DNA from 2 places in the Paraburkholderia caledonica genome. Region 1 is predicted to be linked to the other one. Evidence: riboswitches for the same ligand, from Rfam matches in the RefSeq annotation. Region 1 holds a riboswitch; the other holds the start of a gene.
What was found. A riboswitch is a leader RNA that binds a small molecule or an ion and turns the genes downstream of it on or off. The one in region 1 is predicted to bind thiamine pyrophosphate.
Positions count from the first base shown of each region.

Region 1 (4,552 bases):
AGGGTTGGCCGTACAGCGTGAGCGCGTCGGCGGCCTGTGGGGTAGTCATTTGCATGTCCTGGTCTCCTGCAATGCGTGACGGCGTTAACCGCCGGCCACGGGTTGCACGACATCGAGCTTGTCGCCCGGTTGCAGCGCGCGCGCCGCGTGCTGCGCGCGTGCGACGAAATCGCCGTTGAGCGCGACGGCGAACGGCGGCCGCGCGCCGTAAGCGGCGAGCGCATCAGCGACAGTCGCGCCTTCGGGCAGCGACAGCGGCTTCTGGTTAATGTGAATGTCCATGATGTTCGAATACGGTTCAGTCGATGGCTAAAGCACAAGCGTGCTGACGGCACTGCGGCACGGTTCGGCGCTCATGCCGGCTCCCGCGCACAATCGTGCTGGAAAAGCTCGCTCCAGCGCGCGCCGCGCTGCCAGTCCGCGAACGCGTCGGCGTTGCCGATGCGCCCGTCCAGCAGCGCCGTCGCGAAGCGCACGGCTTCGTCGGCGACTTCGGGCACGATCATGTAGCCGTGCCGGTAAAGGCCGTTCACCCGCAGCGTCTGCGCGCCGTCCCACAGCAATGCCGGCCGATGATCGGGCAAAGTCGGGCGGCACTGCGAATTCAGCTCCAGAATGCGCGCCTCGCCAAAGCCCGGATGCACGGAAAACGCAGCGCTCAAAAGCTCCAGTGCGGAACGCACGCTGACGGGCGACATGTCCTCGCCTTCCACCTCGGTTGCGCCGATCACGTAGAGATCGTCCTGCTTCGGTGCAATGTAGAGCGGATAACGCGGATGCAGCAGCCGCACCGGGCGCGTCAGGTTAATGCCTGGCGCTTGCACGCGTGCGACCTCACCGCGAATGCCGCGCAGCGTCGGCAGCACGGGTTTGGCGCCGAGGCCGCGGCAGTCGATCGTGACGCGCGCGGGCGGCAGCGCAGCGTCGCTAACAGGTGTATTCCAGTGAGTCTGAACGCCGCGTTGCGCAAGCCCTGCCGCAAGCGCGCGAAGCACCTGGCGGTTATCCAGCTGGCCTTCGCGCGGCAGGAGCCACCCCTGACTAAAGCGTCCCGCCAGCGCCGGCTCGGCCGCACCGAGCTGCGCGCCGGCCAGCGTGACGAAGCCGCCGTCCAGCAATTCGGCCGGCGCGTTCGAACGCACGCGTCGTTCGAACAACGGCGCCTCGGTGCGATCCGCGTGATGCCAGACGACGAGCGTGCCATTGCGCTGAAAGAACACCGGTTCGGGCAGTTCGGCCAGCACTTGCGGCCAGGTATCGAGCGAGGTCGCGCCCAATCGCGTGATCAGAAGTTCGGCACTCGCGGCTTCGGCGAGCGGCGCCAGCATCGCTGCGGCGACCCACGCGGCGGCTTGCGAACCGGCTGCGTCGCCGCGCTCATAGAGCGCGACGCGATGCCCTTGCCCGGCGAGCCGCCACGCGACGAGACGCCCGCACAGGCCGCCGCCGAGCACCGCGAAATCGAGTTGTGCAGAGCGGCTCATCGTGCGCACTCCGATCCAATGCAACGCGCAATGGCAACGCAGTGCACGCCGCCGGCGACGTGACAAGGAGCAAGAAACATAACTGAAGAATAGGCGGTCATCGAGTCCTTTCCGTACGGCCAAAAAGAAGCGCGTACCCAGGACGAAACCGGCGGGCAAGGCCGGCCAGGCAATAGCGTGCTTCAATGAAGAACGCCGCCCGGCGGGGAATGGAAGACTGGTTGCTTCCGGAAACTTCCCGCGCCGGTATTACCCGGATCGGGTGCAAAGGGTCTCTCTCAGCCTCGCTGCCGCAGCGTGAAAATCACGCCGCTCAAGTGCGAAGCACCCCTGTTTCGTCGAAGGTCATTAGACCATAAAAGGCGCGGCGCTCGCAAACGAGCGGCGCGCGGCATCGCACGCGCCTTGATCCGGCACCGCCTTGGGCGTCGCCCATATCGGCGGCGCGGCGCTCTGGCACAATGCCAGCAGAGATGGCGCAGCGAATGCGGCGTGACGCGGGGCCTGGCGGCGCGAAGTCGCGGCGACGCAGGCGAAACACCCGCAGCGCGGTCGCCGGAAAACTCGCGCCGATCATTAATTTTCGCTTAAGGGCTTCGCGCCAGAATCGGCAATCGCACCGGTGATGCTTGCCGGGTGTCGCCACCCGCACACGCACAAATATTCGCAATGGGCCGGCCTGCGTGGGTCGGCCCGAATGGAACAGCACTCCTCAGGACGCTCATGACAACGAATACATCCGCCAGCCCCGCGCTGCCGCCAGACGAGAAAGTCTCCGCCTGGAGCCTGATCAAGCCCTACTGGGTGTCGGAAGAACGCAAGACGGCGTGGGCGTTGCTTCTCGCGATCATCGTGATGAATCTGCTGGTCGTGTGGATCAACGTCCGGCTCAACCGCTGGAGCGCCGACTTCTACAACGCGCTGCAAACCAAGAATGTGCGCGACTTCCCACATTTGCTGATGGTGTTTTCGGGCCTCGCGTTCGGCTACATCATTCTCGCGGTCTACGGGCGTTACATGCGGCAGATGCTCGGCTTCCGCTGGCGTCAGTGGCTCACCACGCGCTATCTGAACGAGTGGCTGCACGACAGCGCGTTCTACCGGATCGAGCGCGACCGTCTTGCCGACAACCCAGACCAGCGGATCAGCGACGATCTTCAGTCGTTCGCCACCACCACGCTGTCGCTCACGCTCGATCTGCTGTCCACGGTCGTCACGCTGGTGTCGTTCATCACGATCCTGTGGTCGCTCGCCGGCGCGCTGACCATCACTCTCGGCGGCGTTCCGCTGCACATCCCCGGCTATATGGTCTGGGCGGCCGCGCTTTACGCGGTGGTCGGATCGCTCGTGATCCAGAAAGTCGGCCACCCGCTGGTGCCGATCAACTATCAGGCACAGAAAGTCGAAGCGGATTTCCGTTTCGGCCTGATCCGTCTGCGCGAAAACGCGGAGCAGATCGCGTTCTACAACGGCATGGACACGGAGAAGAAAAACGCGCATTCGCTGTTCGGCCGGATTCGCGACAACTGGTGGCAGGTCATGAAGTACACGAAGCGTTTGACCTTCGTGCTGAGCTTCTATGGCCAGATCGCAATCATTTTCCCGCTCGTCGTGGCTGCGCCGCGTTACTTCGCGGGCGCCTTCACATTCGGCGTGCTGATGCAGATTTCGAGCGCGTTCGGCACCGTCAGCGATTCGTTCTCGTGGTTTATCAACAGTTACTCGACACTCGTCGAGTGGCGCGCCACCGTGAACCGGTTGCGCGAATTCAAGCGGGTCGTGCACGCACCGCGTCTGAAGGAATCGGTGTCGCCGGCCACCGCGCACGGCGGCATCAACCTGCATTTCGTCGACGCCGACTCGCTCACCACCGACCGCCTGAAGCTCGCGCTGCCCAACGGCACTCCGCTGTCGCGCATCCGCGATATCGCGATCGAACCCGGCTCACGGTGGCTCGTGCGCGGCCCATCCGGCTCGGGCAAGAGCACGTTGATGCGCGCGCTCGCCGGCCTCTGGCCGTTCGGCGACGGCTCGATAGACGCACCGGTCAACGCGCGCATGATGTTCATCCCGCAGGTCAGCTACATGCCGATCGGCACGCTGAAGGCTGCGCTCACCTATCCGTCGGCAGCCGACACATATACCGACGACGAATGCCGCGAGGCGCTCGTCACCTGCCATCTGTCGCAGTACGCGGACCGTTTGCAGGAATCGGGGCACTGGACGCGCATGTTGTCGCCGGGCGAGCAACAGCGCCTTGCCGCGGCACGCGTGCTGCTGCACAAGCCAGACTACCTGTTCCTCGATGAAGCGACGAGCGCGCTCGACGCCGAAAACGAAGCGCGGCTCTATCGCCTCTTCACCGAGCGCCTGCCGAAGGCGGCGATTGTCAGCGTTGCGCACCGCGAATCGCTTGCTGCGTTCCATGACGAGACGCTCGAAGTCGAGCGTGCCAGCGAAGCGGTCGCCGCATGACTTCCGGCAGCGGTGCGACGAGCGGCAGCAACGCGGCTTTCGAGCGCGTCGTACTGATCACGGGCGCGGGCTCGGGCATCGGGGCCGCGCTCGCCCGGCGGCTCTCGGCCCTGCGGATGGCCGCGCAGGAGACAAGCACCGCATCGACGACTCCGCCCGCGATCGACGCTCCACGCATTGCGCTGATGTTGCACGCACGCGGCGCCGATCACGAATCGCGTCAGCGTCTCACGCAAGTTGCCGCCGAGTGCAGCGCGAATGGCGCGGCCTGCGCCACCGTCTTCGGCGACCTCGCCGAGCGAGGCGCAGCCGAACATGTGGTGCATCAAACGCTTGCAACCTTTGGCGCGCTCGATCAACTGGTCGCCAACGCAGGCCACGCGCAGCGCCAAACGTTGCAGACACTCGATCCCGACACGCTGGGCGCGGCCTTCGCAGCGATGCCCGCCGCGTTCGCCGCGCTTGTGAAACGCGCCACGCCGGCACTCGAAACGTCGAGGCGCGGACGCGTGGTCGCGCTCAGTTCATTTGTCGCACACCGCTATCGCGCCGACGCGCCATTTGCCGCCACAGCGGCCGCCAAGGCGGCGCTG
Region 1 covers NZ_KB911047.1:58,844-63,395, reverse strand. The annotation lists gene H281_RS0128980 (thiazole synthase) at 1-49, opposite strand, end outside; gene thiS (sulfur carrier protein ThiS) at 85-282, opposite strand; gene H281_RS0128970 (FAD-dependent oxidoreductase) at 354-1,484, opposite strand; TPP riboswitch at 1,703-1,826, opposite strand; gene H281_RS0128960 (ABC transporter ATP-binding protein/permease) at 2,208-3,959, shown strand; gene H281_RS0128955 (SDR family NAD(P)-dependent oxidoreductase) at 3,956-4,552, shown strand, end outside.

Region 2 (4,552 bases), on a different contig from region 1:
TTCCAGATCGCGAGCCCAGACAGCACAAGCACGAGCAGATCGAGAACGACGAACAGGTAGGCGAATTTCTGCACCGCGTTGTAGACCCGCAAGTCCGCGTGCGACAGCTTGCCGGTCAACGCGGCGATGAAATCGTGCAACACCGCGCGCGGCGAGACCGGCAAAAACTTGCGGAAGAAACGTCCGGTCGCAAGGTTCAACGCGAGATACGCGAGGCCGTTGAAAACCAGCAGCCACATCGCTGCGAAATGCCATTGCAATGCGCCGCCGAGCCAACCGCCGAGCGTGATTTCCGTCGGAAAACGGAACGCGGGAAAGACCGGCGACGCGTCGTAAATGCGCCATCCCGACAGCATCATGACGATCGCCGCGAGTGCGTTGAGCCAATGCGTGATGCGCACCCATACCGGATGTATCACGCCGCTGGAGGGCGCGGCAGGCGGTGCGCTGTCGCGAACAACATGAGGCGTTGCCATGGGAATCTCCGTTGATTGACGCGAGCTCAATGGCAGGCGGCCAGTTCGGCCACCTGCAGCACGTCGCCGGTTGCTGCGTTCTGGACAAAAGCGACTACGCCAAATCTGTCGGCCGACGCGTTCGCGTTCCTGTTCGTATCGGCATTGGTATCGGCATCGTCGAAACGAATGTCGCGAGTAATCTGCGCATTGCCGCCGACGAGCGGCACCGGCCCGATCCATTGCCGCACCACTCGTTCGTGATGCAATGTCGCGCCGCGGTTTTCGCCGGCGCCGACCTGCGAGCTCAGCGAGTTTTCATACACCGCGACGTAGGCATCGAGCGGCCCGACGGTATCGGCAGCCTTGCTGTCAAAGCGTGCTGCGACGTTGAATGCGCCGCCCGTCTGCGGCTTCAGTTCGAGGGCAACGTTCGCTCGTGCCGGCTCAGCCACGAGCTTGCCGACGCGACCTTCGAAACTGTCGCGTTGCGACCAGCTTCGCAACTCCCGCCCCGCCACGAAAACTTCAGGCGTGTAGATGGTGTGACCGCCCGCAAGATCGGTGAGCGTCTGCTGCCGTTCGGTGAAGCGGTGCTGCGAGAAGCGATCCGTCCAACCGAGGCTGTTCCAGTAGTCGACGTGCAGCGCCAGAGGCACGATGCTTTGCGTTGAACCGCTGTGCTTCCATTGGCTGAGCCACTGGTCGGCGGGCGGACAGCTATTGCACCCTTCGCTGCTGTACAACTCGACGAGCGCAACGCGATGCGCTGGACTGCGCGCGCTGCACATCGCGCCGGCTGCATTTGCTAGACCGCTCGCGGACAACATTGCTATTGCACTGAGAACTGCGACGGCTCGAACGAACGGTCGGCGTGCGCGGCGCATGACGATTGATTGCATGACCTGCTCCTATCGGGATCTGCACGTTTGTCGATGCGCGCAGCAGGTTATGACAGCCCCCCGCAAATTTTTTTGCCTGACGTTTGCACGCGTGTTCATCGCATCACCGTTTGGCGCGGCCCGACTTACAGCGGCGAAATGTTCGCGAAGGTCGTTGAAAGACGCCGTGCTAACATGCCCTTAGTCACTGCGCCGCTCGCTGTCGTCACAGTCATCGTCAGCTACAAGCGGTGCGTCGCCCATCTCCACTCGACAACTGCCGGCCCTTCAATGCGTTCTCCGACTTCACGCGCCCACACCCGCTTGCGCCCCCGCCGCGCAAGTGGATGCGCGCGCGTGCAGTTCGCGCCGCATTCCGCCGAGGAGCCGTCGCGAACGCTTCCGCCAGAAACGCTTCCGCTTCTCGCCGCCCGGCGCCCCACCTGACGCAGCTCGCTTCCTTGCCTGAAGCCGCGTCGTCCCCAAGGGGACTTTCGGGGCGCCGGGCCGATCACATCCGCATGATGTTTCCTCACACAGATTGCAGCCATATTGCAGATCGAATTGGAGTAGCCGCCGTGAAAACGACCAGAAGGACCAAGCAGTGTTACCTCACCGAACTCGACGTCGCCCGTCTTGAGAAGCACGCCGCTGCACCCGGCGCGGACGCACGTTTGCACGACATGCTCGACGACGTACTGGAGCGCGCGGTTATCGTCGATTCGCGCGAGATTCCGGCCAACGTGGTCACGATGAACTCGCAGGCGACGCTCGTCGACGAAAGCAGCGGTGAGCACATGACCTGGACCGTCGTCTATCCGCCCGACGCCGACTTCGCGCATGGCCGCCTGAATGTGTTCTCGCCAGTCGGCCTCGCGCTTCTCGGCGCGAAACGCGGCGAGCAGATTCGCTTCGTGCCGCCAAGCGGCGCCGAAAAGGTGCTGAAGCTCGAAAAGATCCTGTACCAGCCCGAAGCCTCGGACGATTTCACGCTGTAAGCAAACAGGCCGCGTGGCATAAGTGCTGCAGCGCGTCATACGCGGCGCGCCCGTCAATACAAGCATAGTGCGCAAATAGCGGATCGGCGGGCTGCAACGCGATGCGACGTCTTGCGCTTTCGCTCCCGCAGATAGCCCCGGCCCGCAAGGGCGCTGCGCCTCACGCACGACGCCCATACCGATCGCACACAGCATTGCAGACGGGTTGCCAAGCGGCGCCCGCCCGGTGTATCGTGTGCGCTGCTAACGCGGGGGTCCTGCGATGCACGGGAGTTGGAGGTCCGTGCCACGTGGGTGAGAAATACCCTTTGAACCTGATCTGGATAATGCCAGCGCAGGGAAGCGTACGGATTTCGCACTCCAGCCCTTGTGCCTCATCTCTCGCGAATTCCGACTACTTCCGTCTCGTCTCCTGCTTAGCGGCCCACATTGCTTTGACGGAGAACACGCATGAACGCCAACCCGAAGTTTCTTTCCGCCGACGCCCACGTCGACGAAGCCGCCGTCGCGCCGCTGCCGAACTCCCGCAAGGTCTACGTGACCGGCTCGCGCCCCGACATCCGCGTGCCGATGCGCGAAATCACGCAATCAGACACGCCAGACAGCTTCGGCGGTGAAAAGAATCCGCCCGTCTACGTCTACGATACGTCGGGTCCCTACTCCGATCCCGAAGCGAAGATCGACATCCGCGCCGGCCTGCCCGCGCTGCGTCAGCGCTGGATCGAAGAACGCGGCGACACGGAACCGCTCTCCGGCCTCACGAGCGACTACGGCCGCGAGCGCGCCGCCGATCCCGCGACCGCCGAATTGCGCTTTCAAGGCCTGCACCGCACGCCGCGCCGTGCGATGTCCGGCAAGAACGTGTCGCAGATGCACTACGCGCGCAAAGGCATCATTACGCCGGAAATGGAGTACATCGCGATTCGCGAGAACCAGCGCCGCGCGGAATATCTCGAGACGCTGAAGACAAGCGGTCCGAACGGCGAAAAGCTCGCCGCGATGATGGGCCGTCAGCATCCGGGCCAAGCATTCGGTGCAAGCGCTTTTGGTCCGAACGGCCTCACCGAAATCACGCCGGAATTCGTGCGCGACGAAGTTGCGCGCGGCCGCGCGATCATCCCGAACAACATCAATCACCCGGAAAGCGAGCCGATGATCATCGGCCGCAACTTCCTCGTGAAGGTGAACGCGAACATCGGCAACTCGGCGGTGACATCTTCGATCGGCGAGGAAGTCGACAAGATGACGTGGGCGATCCGCTGGGGCGGCGACACGGTGATGGATCTGTCGACCGGCAAACACATTCACGAAACGCGCGAGTGGATCATCCGCAATTCGCCGGTGCCGATCGGCACGGTGCCGATCTATCAGGCGCTCGAAAAGGTCAACGGCAAGGCTGAAGACCTGACGTGGGAGATCTTCCGCGATACGCTGATCGAACAGGCCGAACAAGGCGTCGATTACTTCACGATTCATGCCGGGGTGCGTTTGCAGTATGTGCCGCTGACCGCCAAGCGCATGACCGGTATCGTGTCGCGCGGCGGCTCGATCATGGCGAAGTGGTGCCTCGCGCATCACAAGGAAAGCTTCCTGTACGAGCATTTCGAAGACATCTGCGAAATCATGAAGGCGTATGACGTGGCCTTCTCGCTCGGCGACGGCCTGCGTCCCGGCTCGATTTACGACGCGAACGACGAAGCGCAACTCGGCGAATTGAAAACGCTCGGCGAGCTTACGCAGATCGCATGGAAGCACGACGTGCAGACGATGATCGAAGGCCCCGGCCACGTGCCGATGCAGTTGATCAAGGAGAACATGGACCTGCAACTCGAATGGTGTGACGAAGCGCCGTTCTACACGCTCGGGCCGCTCACCACCGACATCGCTCCCGGTTACGATCACATCACGTCGGGCATCGGCGCGGCAATGATCGGCTGGTTCGGCACCGCCATGCTCTGCTACGTGACGCCGAAGGAACACCTGGGCTTGCCGAACAAGGACGACGTGAAGACCGGCATCATCACGTACAAGCTCGCCGCGCACGCCGCCGATCTGGCGAAGGGCCATCCGGGCGCGCAGGTGCGTGACAATGCATTGAGCAAGGCGCGCTTCGAATTCCGTTGGGAAGATCAGTTCAACCTCGGTCTCGATCCGGATAAGGCACGCGAATTCCACGACGAAACGCTGCCGAAGGATTCCGCAAAGGTCGCGCATTTCT
Region 2 covers NZ_KB911034.1:438,264-442,815, reverse strand. The annotation lists gene H281_RS0102035 (cytochrome b/b6 domain-containing protein) at 1-476, opposite strand, end outside; gene H281_RS0102030 (DUF1223 domain-containing protein) at 503-1,357, opposite strand; gene H281_RS0102025 (GreA/GreB family elongation factor) at 1,915-2,334, shown strand; TPP riboswitch at 2,575-2,693, shown strand; gene thiC (phosphomethylpyrimidine synthase ThiC) at 2,785-4,552, shown strand, end outside.
Region 2: it holds a riboswitch for thiamine pyrophosphate, as region 1 does, so the genes downstream of both, thiC (phosphomethylpyrimidine synthase ThiC) here and H281_RS0128970 (FAD-dependent oxidoreductase) in region 1, are expected to answer to the same signal.